3 linked regions of the Rhizobium sp. N324 genome follow. The protein of the gene in region 1 interacts with the protein of each later gene in a pairwise test. Links are inferred from orthologs where the notes say so. Each region holds a gene or a part of one and is shown on either strand. Other genes may lie near its edges.

Region 1 (4,534 bases):
AGAGGGTCAGAGCCGTAGCGCAGTTGGTCGCAACCGCGATCGCCGAAAAGCGCATCGGCGTCTTGGTGTCCTCTCGCGCATAGAAGCCCGGCTGCAGCGCCTTGATCAGCACGAAGGCGGGCAGGCCGATGCCGTAGATCGCCAGGATCGAGCCGACGACGGCTGTGTTTTCCTGATGGAAGGCGCCGCGCTCATAGAGCACGCGGATGATCTCGTCGGAGAGGATCCACAACGCGAAGGCGGCGGGGATCGTCAAGAACAGCACGAATTCGATCGAGCGGTTCTGCAGGTTTCCGGCCTCGCGCAGATGGCCGCCCTTCAGCGCCCGGGCGAGTTCCGGCAGCAGCACCACGCCGACGGCGACGCCGACGACGCCGAGCGGCAGCTGGTAGATGCGGTCGGCATATTGCAGCGCAGCGATCGCGCCGTCGCGCGACGAGGCGATCGCCTGGCCGATCAGCTGGTTGATCTGGGTGATGCCGCCGGTCACCGCCGCCGGCACCGCCAGGATCAGCAGCCGCTTGACATTCGGCGTCATCTTCGGGAAGCGGAAGCCGATGCTCATGCCGGCCGCCAGCACGCCGACATAGACGACGGCGAGCTGCAGGACGCCGGCGGCAAGCACGCCCCAGGAGAGATACCAGGCCGTCGTCAGCGGATCGGCGCCGGTATAGAGCGCATAAAACAGCGCCCCGATCATCACCACGTTGAGGAAAACCGGCGCGATGGCCGCCGCGAAGAAATGATGCAGCGAATTCAGCATGCCGCTCATCATCGCCGTCAGCGACATGCACATCAGATAGGGAAACATCACCGCCGCCATGCGGATGGTGATCGAGAATTTTTCTGGATCGTCGGCAAAGCCCGGCGCGATGACGAAGCGCACCAAGAGCGGCATGGCAAGCTCCATCACGATGGTGATGAGCAGCAGCACCGAAAACAGCACGCCGAAGACTTCTTCGGAAAAGCGCTTGGCGCCATCCGTGCCGTTCGCCTCGATCTCCTTGGCAAAAAGCGGCACGAAGGCGGCGTTGAAGGCGCCTTCGGCAAACAGCCGGCGGAACAGGTTCGGAAAACGGAAGGCGGCATAGAAGACGTCGGCCATCGGCCCGGTGCCCAGGGCGGCGGCCATCAGCGTTTCGCGGGCGAAGCCGAACATGCGGCTGCCGAGGGTGGCGCCGCCGACGGTCGCGAATTTCTTGACGAGACTCATGCGTATTGACTCATGCGTGTGGGGCTCATGCGGGCGAATCGGCTTTCTTGTCGGCTGAGGGCGATGTCCGGGCGGTGGCGGCCGGCGCGATGATGCCGGAGGGCATGCGCTCGCGCAGTTCGTCTTCCTCCTCGGCCATGACGGCCTTCATCCGGGCGGTGATGTTGGCGCGCTTGCTGTCGCCGGAGATTTTCTGTCCCACAAGATCGGTGACGTAGAAGGTGTCGATCACCTTCTCGCCGAAGGTGGTGATGCGGGCCGACTGGATGTCGAGCGACAGATCGGAGAGCACGGCGGTGATCTCCGACAGAAGTCCCGGCCGGTCGAGGCATTCGACCTCGATGACCGTGAATTTGTTCGACAGGCTGTTGGTGATGTTGACCGACGGCGGAATGACGAAGGCCTTGTTCTTCTTGCGGTTGCGCGCCCGCGTGGCGATCACCTCCGGCAACCGCTTGCGGCCGGACAGCACGTCCTCGATCATCCGTCCGATCGTGCCGGCACGACGCAGTTCGTCGGCATCGTCGGAAAATTCGCGGCTGACATGGATCGTATCGAGCGCCCGGCCGTCCGACGTCGTGAAAATCTGCGCGTCGACGATGTTGGCGCCGGCGGCGGCACAAGCGCCGGCAATGACGGCGAGCAGGCGCGGGTGGTCGGGCGACAGCACGGTGATTTCGGTGATCGCGTGGAAACTGTCGGTGCGCACCGTCGTGGCGAGCGCCTGGCCTGCCTTGTCGGCCTGGCGGATGAAATGGGCGTGACGGATCTGGTCCTCAAGCGGCACGGAGAGCAGATAGGGCTGGTAATGCAGCTTGGTATAGGTGTTGCGGTCCTTCTGGCTCCAGTCGGAGAGCGCGCCGCGCAACGCCTCGGCGGCGGCGTTCGCCCGCTCCTTACGCGAGACTTCCGAGAAACCGCCGGCCAGCAGCAGCTCGGTTTCATAATAGAGGGTACGCAGAAGCTGGCCCTTCCAGCCGTTCCAGACGCCGGGGCCGACGGCGCGGATATCGCAGATCGTCAGGATCAGCAGCATCTTCAGCCGGTCGAGCGACTGCACCCGGTCGGCGAAATCGGTGATGGTCTTGCGGTCGGTAAGGTCGCGGGTCTGCGCCACCATCGACATGGTCAGATGTTCCTCGATCAGCCAGACGACGATCTCCGTCTGTTTCTGCGACAGGCCGAAGCGGGCGCAGAGCTTGCGGGCGACGCGGGCGCCGGCGACCGAGTGATCCTCCAGCCGGCCCTTGGCGATATCGTGGAGAAGCACGGCGACGTAGAGCGCCTCGCGGTCCTCGATGTTCGCGATCAGCTTGTTCGCCAGCGGATGCAGATCCTCGGACCGCGACTTGTCGATCTCGGAGAGCACGTCGACGGTGCGGATCAGATGTTCGTCAACCGTATAGTGGTGATACATGTTGAACTGCATCATCGCGACGATCTTGCCGAATTCGGGAATGAAGCGGCCAAGCACGCCGGCCTCGTTCATCCGCCGCAGGATCAGCGCCGGATCGCGTTTTGATGTCAGGATCGACATGAACAGGCGGTTCGCCTCGTCGTTTTCCCTGAGCCGGTTATCGATCAGCGCCAGCGAACGGGTGACGCGTTTCAGCGCGTCCGGGTGGAATTCCAGCCCGTTGATGTCGGCGACGTGGAAGAGCCGCAGGATGCTGACCGGATCGCGCTTGAACACCTCGGCGTCGGCGAGCGCGATGCGGCCGCGGTCTTCGACGAATTCGACGCTGCCGGCGATCTTGCGGGTGCGATGGGTGAAACGGCTGATGACGCCGGTGAGGCCGGGGATCGACTTCGCCTGCTGGTCTTCGAGCGCGGCGCAGAGGATGCGGGTCAGATCGCCGACATCCTTGGCGACGAGGAAATAGTGCTTCATGAAGCGCTCGACGGCCGAAAGGCCGGGGCGGGTGTGATAGCCGAAGGCTTCGGCGATCTCGCGCTGGATGTCGAAGGACAGCCGCTCCTCGGCCTTGCCGGTGAGGAAATGCATATGGCAGCGCACCGCCCAGAGGAAATCGTCGGCCTTCTCGAGCAGGCGGTATTCGTGCTTTGACAAGACGCCGAGCTTGACCAGTTCCGCCTGGTCGCGCACGTGATAATAATATTTCGAGATCCAGAACAGCGTGTGCAGGTCGCGAAGCCCGCCCTTGCCTTCCTTGACGTTGGGCTCGACGAGATAACGTGTATCACCAGCCTTGCGGTGGCGCTCGTCGCGCTCGGCAAGCTTGGCGGCGATGAATTCAGGGCCGGTGCCGGTGACGATTTCCTTGTCGAAGCGGGTCTCGAGCTCGGTCCCCAACCGCTGCAGGCCGCAGATGTAGCGCATCTCAAGGATGGCGGTGCGGATCGTCATGTCGGATTTCGAAAGCGCGATGCATTCCTCCACCGTGCGGGTGGCGTGGCCGACCTTGAAGCCCATGTCCCAGAGGACGTAGAGCATGAATTCGACCGCCTTGTGCGTCTCCTCGGTCGGCCGCGGCGGGAAAAGGAAGAGCAGGTCGATATCGGAGCCCGGCGCCAGCGTGTCGCGGCCGTAGCCGCCGACGGCGGTGACCGTGAACTTGTCCTTCTGCTGCGGAAAGATATGGGCGGTGGCGAAATTATAGAGGACGGTGATGATCTGGTCCTGCAGCCAGGAAATCCGGTAGGCGCAATTCAGTCCGCCGCCATCGGCCATCAGCGCGGCCCGTGCCTTCTGCCGGCCTTCCGTGCTTGCCTTTTTCAGGACGGCGAGAAGGTCCGCGCGCAGCACGTCGGGCCGGTTGCGGTTGGCCTCGGCAACGGCGTCGCACTGCTTCTGCAAGAGGTCGACGTCGAGGATATGGGAAAGATCAAGCTCGCGCATCGCTGTCGCCGGGGCAGTTTCCTGTTCATGCCGGGCGGCCGGATCCGGGCTCGCCTCGTGTTTCGTCTGCATGCGCTATAACCCCTTCGTCAGGCGATCGACACGCGCCCTCATACTGCAAGAACCTTTAAATTTGGCGAAATGGTGTTGGTAAGCCGCGCGACAGCTTTCCCGAAAAACTCAGAGGGCGGCCCGCGCATTCAGCAAATGCAGCACCTGCCGTGTCTCTCTCATGATCTCCTCGAGCGACTGCCGGTCGCATTCGCGATAGCCGGCCTTGGCGATCGACGTGCCGAGTTCTGAGATCATAGCGCAACAGCGGGTGATTTTCAGCATCCCGATCGGCGACGTCCAGCCGCGCGCATTGCGGTCGGCGTCGGCGCGCCGCATCGTGTCGAGCATCGAGCATATGAGCGACAGACGCTCCGTTTCGCGAACCAGCTTTTCCATGAACATCGCGT
Region 2 (3,811 bases), 1.8 Mb from region 1 along the record:
TTCGCGCAAGCTACCGCAGACGGTCGGGATCTTCTTCAATTCCTTCGGCGGCAGATCGTAGAGATCCTTGTCCATGGCCTTGCCGGGATGGATCTTGTTCTTGATACCGTCGAGGCCGGCCATCAGCATGGCGGCGAAGGCGAGATAGGGGTTGGCGGTCGGATCCGGGAAACGGACTTCGACGCGCTTGGCCTTCGGATTGGTGCCGAACGGAATGCGGCAGGAGGCCGAGCGGTTGCGGGCCGAATAGGCAAGCAGAACCGGTGCCTCATAACCGGGGACGAGACGCTTGTAGGAGTTCGTCGACGGATTGGTGAAGGCGTTGATCGCCTTGGCATGCTTGATGATGCCGCCGATGTAGTAGAGGCAGCTCTCGGAAAGACCGGCATATTCGTCGCCGGCAAAGGTCGGCTTGCCGCCCTTCCAGATCGACTGGTGCACGTGCATGCCCGAGCCGTTGTCGCCGAAGATCGGCTTCGGCATGAAGGTCGCCGTCTTGCCATAGGCATTGGCCACCTGGTGCACGACATATTTGTAGATCTGCATCTTGTCGGCGTTGCGCACCAGCGTATCGAACTTGATGCCGAGTTCGTGCTGGGCGGCGGCGACTTCATGGTGATGCTTTTCGACGACGACGCCCATCTCGGACAGAACCGTCAGCATTTCCGAACGCATGTCCTGGGCGCTGTCAACCGGCGGAACCGGGAAATAGCCGCCCTTGACGCGCGGACGATGGCCGAGGTTGCCGGTTTCGTAATCGGTGTCGTCGTTCGACGGCAGCTCGGTCGAATCGAGCTTGAAGCCGGTATTATAGGGATCGGCCTTGTACTTGACGTCGTCGAACACGAAGAATTCGGCTTCCGGGCCGACGAAGATCGTGTCGCCGATGCCGGATGCCTTGAGATAGGCTTCAGCCTTCTTGGCGGTGCCGCGCGGATCGCGGTTATAAGCCTCGCCGGAAACCGGATCGAGAATATCGCAGACGATGACCATGGTCGACTGAGCGAAGAACGGGTCCATATGCACCGTCTCGGTATCGGGCATCAGCACCATGTCGGACTCGTTGATGGCCTTCCAGCCACCGATCGAGGAGCCGTCGAACATCACGCCGTCAGCGAACATGTCCTCGTCGACGCAGACAACGTCCATCGTCACATGCTGCAGCTTGCCCTTCGGGTCGGTGAAGCGCAGATCAACGAACTTCACGTCGTTTTCCTTGATCTGCTTCAGAATTTCGCTTGCGGTCGCCATTAAATACCTTCCTCCGATTTACGATGACAATACATAGCTGCGCTGACCGTATCGAACTTTGCGCGCTTGGCAAAGTGGGTCAGATGGCGTCGATGCCGGTCTCGCCGGTGCGGATACGGATAACCTCTTCGACGTTGGAAACGAAGATTTTTCCGTCGCCGATACGGCCGGTCTGCGCCGCCTTGCGGATCGCGTCGATGACGGCCTCCGCGTTCTCGTCGGCCAGTACGACTTCGACCTTCACCTTCGGCAGGAAATCGACGACGTATTCGGCTCCGCGGTAAAGTTCCGTGTGACCCTTTTGACGGCCGAAGCCCTTGGCTTCCGTGACCGTAATGCCTTGCAGGCCGACTTCCTGAAGAGCTTCCTTCACTTCGTCCAGCTTGAAAGGCTTAATGATCGCTTCGATCTTTTTCATGAGAAAATGTCTCTCCGCTTCTCCCGTTATGGCAGGAATTTTCCCGCTCGCCGGATATGATGCAGATATCGTGCCAGTTTGAAATCCATCTTCTTAAAAAAAATCGCGGATTTTGCCGAAACCGCTGCATTTGGGGAGATTCTGATGTCGATTTGGTGACAAATCAGCTGGAAAACTCTGTCCTTCGATCAAAATCCTATCGAAAATCGAAAAAAACCTTAGTTTAAGGAGTCGCGCAACTATGTCTCGACAAGATGAAAATATAGGCAAATGCACAAAATAGGTTCTTTTCTTTGATGTTTCAGGCGGTTGTTTTTTAGGCGTTTTTTGATTGAATAGGCCAATGAGTCACCAGCTGTCCGACCTTCTTTTGACACCTGCCGAGATGGCTGCGGTCGACGCTGCCGCTGCCGCCTCCGGCATCGATTCCTTCGCCTTGATGGAAAGAGCAGGTGCCGCGGCCGCGGCCGTCGCCCTGCGCCTTCATCCCGAAGCGTTGCGCTTCGTCGTGCTCTGCGGGCCTGGCAACAATGGCGGCGACGCCTATGTCGCTGCACGGCATCTGCAGGAGAGTGGGGCTCTGGTGGCGCTCTTCCATCTTGGCGATCCCGCCAGACTGAAGGGCGATGCGGCCCGCGCGAAAGCCGGATGCGCGCTGCTGGGCGAGCCGCTGCACCTCTATAGTCCCGAAAGCGGCGACGTCGTCATTGACGGCCTGTTCGGCGCGGGGCTCGGCCGCGAGGTGCCGGCCGATGTCCGCAGGGTGATCGAGCGGGTCGCCGAGGCCGGTCTTCCCGTGCTTGCCATCGATCTGCCCTCCGGCCTGGATGGCCGCACCGGCCGGGTGCTGGGCGCCGCCTTCCGCGCCTGCAACACCATCACCTTCATGACTCGCAAGCCCGGCCATCTGCTGATGCCGGGCAGGGAGCTGTGCGGAGAGTTGGAGGTCTTCGACATCGGTATTCCCGCCCGCATCATCCGGGCCGAGGCGAACGGCGTCATCGCCGAGAACAGGCCGGACGCCTGGAAAGCCGTGCTGCCAGCCGAACGGTTGGAAACCCACAAATATAAGCGCGGCCATCTGGTCGTCTTCTCCGGCGAGGCCGACAAGACGGGGGCCGCGCGCATGTCGGCGACCTCAGGCCTGAAGGCGGGCGCCGGCCTGGTGACGATCGCAGCGCCGCGCGCGGCGATGGCTGCCAATGCCGCCCATCTCACCGCCGTCATGCTGCATGCAATCGACGACGCGGCCGACTTTGAAGACTGGCTCGCCGACAAGCGGCTGCAGACCTTCGTTCTCGGTCCCGGTTTCGGCATCGGCGTCAAGGCGCGCGCTTTCGTCGCGGCCCTTGCCGAGCGCCATCTCGTGCTCGATGCCGACGGCATCTCCTCGTTCAAGGACGATCCGCAACAGCTTTTCGATCTTTTCCAAGGTAAGCCGCGGCTGGTGCTGACGCCGCACGAGGGCGAATTTTCGCGGCTCTTTCCCGATATTAGCGGCGACGATGCGCTTGGGAAGGTGGACAAGGCCCTGGCCGCAGCCCGCCGCGCCAACGCCGTGATCGTCTATAAAGGCGCCGATACCGTCATCGCCGCGCCGGACGGCCGCGCGTTGATCAACACCAACGCTCCCGCCTGGCTTGCCACTGCCGGTTCCGGCGACGTGCTCGCAGGCATCATCGGCGGATTGCTCGCCCAAGGCCTGCCGGCCTTCGAGGCCGCGGCTGCCGGCGTCTGGCTGCACGGAGAGGCAGGGCAACGCGCCGGCAAGGGCCTGACGGCGGAAGAGCTTGCGCTAGCGGTACTGCCGCTTTAGCTCGACTTATGACTGGAGCAAATTCTGCAGGGCGATCGCCCCATGCGGCGCGTTCACCTTGCCCTCATGGATCATGAAGGCGAAGACGTCGCGCGGCTCGGCCTTGACCTTGCGTTCCCCGTCGATCAACGGCAGATCGTCGGGAACCTTGCCTTCGGCCCAGGTGTCGAGCCGGTCCGCCCAGGCCTTCAAGTCCTTGTCGGGATAGCAGGTCGTTATGTCGTCCGATCCCTTCTGCAGCCTGGCATAGACGAAATCGGCCGTCACGTCGGCGATCATCGGATATTCGAAATGTTCGGCGCAAACAGGCGCCACGCCGTATTTCG
Region 3 (3,991 bases), 4.0 Mb from region 1 along the record:
GTTAAAGCGATGTTAACCATGCATGCCGGGACGTGCATTCCGGACGGGGAAATCAAAAAAGCCCGAACCTGGAAAGGGTTCGGGCCAAATGCGGTCTATGACAGCTTTTCCGGGTCTAACCCGGAAAAGCTCTAGATAGGCCGCGACGGGCCGTGAAGCGGCGCCCGTCTGCCGGGCGCCGCAAACCCTGTGATCAGGAAGCGTGGTAGGCGGCTTCGCCGTGGGTCGAAAGGTCGAGGCCTTCGCGCTCGGCTTCGACGCTGACGCGCAGGCCGATGACGACGTCGACGATCTTGTAGAGGATCGCCGAACCGATGCCCGACCACAGCAGCGTCGTCAGCACGCCCTTGGCCTGGGCGAGCACCTGGGTTGCGGTGCCGGCATAGGAAGCAGCGAAATCGGCCGTCGAATAATCGACGATGCCTGCACCGCCGAGCGCCGGGTTGACGAGGATACCGGTGCCGAGAGCGCCGAGGATGCCGCCGACGCAATGCACGCCGAAGACGTCAAGGCTGTCGTCGTAGTTGAACTTGTTCTTCACGACGTCGACGAAGAAGTAGCAGACCGGCGAGACGACGAGGCCGAGAACGATCGAGCCCATCGGGCCGGCAAATCCGGCGGCCGGGGTGATGGCGACGAGACCGGCAACCGCACCCGAAGCGCCGCCGAGCATCGACGCCTTGCCACGGGTCAGGCTTTCGACGACGCACCAGGAGACGGCGGCAGCAGCCGTCGCGACGAAGGTGTTGATAAAGGCAAGCGAGGCGTAGCCATTGGCTTCGAGGTTGGAGCCGGCATTGAAGCCGAACCAGCCGACCCAGAGCAGCGATGCGCCGACCATGGTCAGGGTCATCGAATGCGGAGCCATGATTTCCTTCTTATAGCCGGTGCGCTTGCCGAGCATGATGGCGCCGACGAGACCGGCGATACCGGCATTGATGTGGACGACCGTGCCGCCGGCGAAGTCGATTGCGCCGTAGGAGAAGATCAGGCCGGCCGGCGAGGTGTAGGAGCTAGGACCGCCCCAGAACCAGACCATATGCGCCATCGGGAAGTAGATGAAGGTGACCCAGAGCACGACGAAGAGCATGACGGCCGAGAACTTGACGCGCTCGGCGAAGGCGCCGACGATCAGGCCGGGCGTGATGCAGGCGAAGGTCATCTGGAAGACGATGAAGGTATATTCCGGAATGGCGACGCCCTTCGAGAAGGTTTCGGCGAGCGATGAGGTGTTGACGCCGGCCAGGAACGCCTTCGAGAAGCCGCCGACGAAGCTGTTCAGCGAGCCGCCGTCTGTGAAGGCGAGCGAATAACCGTAGGTCACCCAGAGCAGCGCCACGACGGCGGTGATCATGAACACCTGCATCAGCACGGAGAGCATGTTCTTGGCGCGGACGAGGCCGCCGTAGAACAGCGCAAGGCCGGGGATGGTCATCAGCAGGACGAGCGCCGAGGAGATGAGCATCCAGGCATTGTCACCCTTGTCCATGGTGAAGGCCGGAGCGGCGGCAGCGGTAGTGGCGGCTGCGGCGGGCGCAGCCTCCTGCGCGAAAGCGACAACCGGCGCCAGCAACGCGGCCGAAGTTGCGCAGATCAGCGCAAAGGGGGAAGAAAACTTCGAAGTCGACATTGAAAAAAGCTCCTTGTCTGCCGCTTACAGCGCTTCTGAATCGGTTTCGCCCGTACGGATGCGCACGGCATGATCGATCGAATAGACGAAAATCTTGCCGTCGCCGATCTGACCGGTTTTGGCCGACGCCGCGATGGCTTCAACCGCCCGGTCGACGAGTTCCGATGCAACGGCGATTTCGATCTTGAGCTTCGGCAGGAAGCTGACCGCATATTCGGTGCCGCGATAGATTTCGGTATGCCCCTTCTGGCGCCCGTAACCCTTCACTTCGGTTACGGTCAGTCCCTGAATACCGATCGCCGTAAGAGCTTCGCGGACCTCATCGAGCTTGAACGGCTTGATAATAGCCATCACAATTTTCATCTGGTTTCCCATCCTTCGTTATCCTCGGCACGGAGCCGACTCTCCTTGCCGCTGACATTCCTGGACAGCGACCGGCGATATACATTCAAAGGACGTGCCAGATTCGAGGCGGGATATAACTTATTGAAAAACAACGACTATAATATAGGACGCCAATAAAGAGGCAAATGACCGGCAAATAACCGCCCAACAAGCGCACAAATAATGCGCAAATTTTTAAAGATGCATATTATTTATTCATTTGCCTTTTTCCGAATCAGACCTTCCTGCGCAACGGAGGCGATCAGCACGCCTGATCGGGTAAAGAGGCTGCCGCGGGTCAGCCCTCTGGCGCCCGAAGCCGAAGGGCTGTCCTGCGTATAGAGCAGCCAGTCGTCGAGCCTGCAGGGTCTGTGGAACCACATGGAATGATCGAGGCTCGCCACCTGCAGGCTCTGATCGAAGATGGAGGTGCCATGCGCATAGAGCGACGTATCGAGCAGCGTCATGTCCGAGAGATAGGCAAGTACCGCCGCCTGATAGAGCCGGTCGTCGGGAACCGGGCCGGTGGCGCGGACCCAGACGTCCTGTTTGGGGTCGAGCTTCTTGTCGGAAAAATAATGCGTCAGCGAGACGGGACGGATCTCGATCGGTCGCTCGCGCTGCCAGTATTTTCGGATCGCCTCCGGCGCATGCGTCAGATACTGATCCTTGATCTGCTGTTCGCCGAGCAGCGCTTCGGGCATCTGCACCTCGGGCATGGCGATCTGGTGGTCGAAGCCCGGCTCCTCCACCTGGAAGGAAGCCGACAGCGTGAAGATCGCCTTGCCGTGCTGGATGGCGACGACGCGCCGCGTATTGAAGCTTGATCCGTCGCGGATGCGCTCCGCCTGGTAGATGATCGGCACCGAGGGATCGCCGGGGCGCATGAAATAAGCATGCAGCGAATGGACGAAACGCGCGCCCTCGATGGTGCGCTGCGCCGCCATCAGCGCCTGGCCGATCACCTGGCCGCCGAAGACCCGCTGCCAGCCCGCCTGCGGGCTGCGCCCACGGAAGATATCGACCTCGATCGGCTCCAGGTCGAGCGTCGCAAGCAGCGTCTCCATCGCCGAAGGCCCTGATATTTCGCGCGTCATTTTGTATGCCTCCCGGCGGTAGGAAGTGAAGTTGCGATGATCTATATAGGTCACATCTGAGGCACAAGGTACGGGAGCGCGCGATGCTGGATATGCTGGTTGTGGGCGGGGGTTATGTCGGCCTTTCCGCCGCTGTCGCGGTCAAGCAGGCAGCACCGCATCTGAATGTCGCGGTCGTCGAGGCGGCCCCGGAACATGTCTGGAAAAACGATACGCGCGCTTCGGCCGTCATCGCGGCGGCAGCGAAAATGCTCGAAATCTTCGGCGTCTGGAACGAGATCGAGCCGGAGGCTCAGCCGATCACCAAGATGATCGTCACCGACTCGAAAACCGCCGATCCGGTGCGACCGGTGTTTCTCACCTTCGACGGCGAAGTGGCCGAAGGCCGGCCTTTCGCCCATATGATCCCGAATGTGGCGATGGTCGCAGCGCTGCGCGGCGTCTGCGAGCGCCTCGGCATCGACATCCGCCATGGCCTCGGCGCCACGGAGCTGAAGACGCACGACAGCCACGTCACCGTCACGCTTTCCGACGGCAGCACGCTGGAGAGCCGGCTGCTGGTGGCCTGCGACGGTGTGCGCTCAAAACTGCGCGACCTCGCCGGCATCAAGACCGTCACCTGGGACTACGGCCAGTCCGGCATCGTTGCGACAGTCGAGCATGAACGGCCGCATGAGGGCTGCGCCGAGGAGCATTTCCTGCCGGCCGGACCCTTCGCCATCCTGCCGCTCAGAAACAACCGCTCCTCGCTGGTCTGGACGGAGCGCACACATGACGCCGACCGGTTGGTCGCCGCCGACGATCTGGTTTTCGAGGAGGAGCTCGAACGCCGCTTCGGCCACAAGCTCGGGGCGCTGAAGATCATCGGCGACAAACGCGC

What was found.
Region 2: the proteins of AMK05_RS02115 (region 1) and AMK05_RS10875 interact in binary tests that used the Escherichia coli proteins (3 or more experiments, as listed by UniProt). The link is inferred for Rhizobium sp. N324 from one-to-one orthologs.
Region 3: the proteins of AMK05_RS02115 (region 1) and AMK05_RS21440 interact in binary tests that used the Escherichia coli proteins (3 or more experiments, as listed by UniProt). The link is inferred for Rhizobium sp. N324 from one-to-one orthologs.

The regions. Positions count from the first base shown.
Region 1 is NZ_CP013630.1:430,133-434,666, forward strand. What follows is about bases 1,039-4,534. They hold AMK05_RS02115 ([protein-PII] uridylyltransferase), read right to left. Parts: upstream 4,146-4,534; coding sequence 1,239-4,145; downstream 1,039-1,238. Other genes in these bases: murJ (murein biosynthesis integral membrane protein MurJ), read right to left, coding at 1,039-1,213; AMK05_RS02120 (hypothetical protein), read right to left, coding at 4,254-4,529. Also shown: more of murJ, read right to left, coding at 1-1,038.
Region 2 is NZ_CP013630.1:2,249,631-2,253,441, forward strand. Bases 1-2,773 are described here. They hold AMK05_RS10875 (P-II family nitrogen regulator), read right to left. Parts: upstream 1,670-2,773; coding sequence 1,331-1,669; downstream 1-1,330. Other genes in these bases: glnA (type I glutamate--ammonia ligase), read right to left, coding at 1-1,251; AMK05_RS10880 (bifunctional ADP-dependent NAD(P)H-hydrate dehydratase/NAD(P)H-hydrate epimerase), read left to right, coding at 2,013-2,773. Outside these bases: more of AMK05_RS10880, read left to right, coding at 2,774-3,485; AMK05_RS10885 (DUF72 domain-containing protein), read right to left, coding at 3,492-3,811. UniProt on the Escherichia coli protein: P-II indirectly controls the transcription of the glutamine synthetase gene (glnA). P-II prevents NR-II-catalyzed conversion of NR-I to NR-I-phosphate, the transcriptional activator of GlnA. When P-II is uridylylated to P-II-UMP, these events are reversed.
Region 3 is NZ_CP013630.1:4,446,269-4,450,259, forward strand. The notes cover bases 331-3,283. They hold AMK05_RS21440 (P-II family nitrogen regulator), read right to left. Parts: upstream 2,006-3,283; coding sequence 1,655-2,005; downstream 331-1,654. Other genes in these bases: AMK05_RS21435 (ammonium transporter), read right to left, coding at 331-1,630; tesB (acyl-CoA thioesterase II), read right to left, coding at 2,227-3,111; AMK05_RS21450 (ubiquinone biosynthesis hydroxylase), read left to right, coding at 3,195-3,283. Outside these bases: more of AMK05_RS21435, read right to left, coding at 194-330; more of AMK05_RS21450, read left to right, coding at 3,284-3,991. UniProt on the Escherichia coli protein: Involved in the regulation of nitrogen metabolism. Regulates the activity of its targets by protein-protein interaction in response to the nitrogen status of the cell.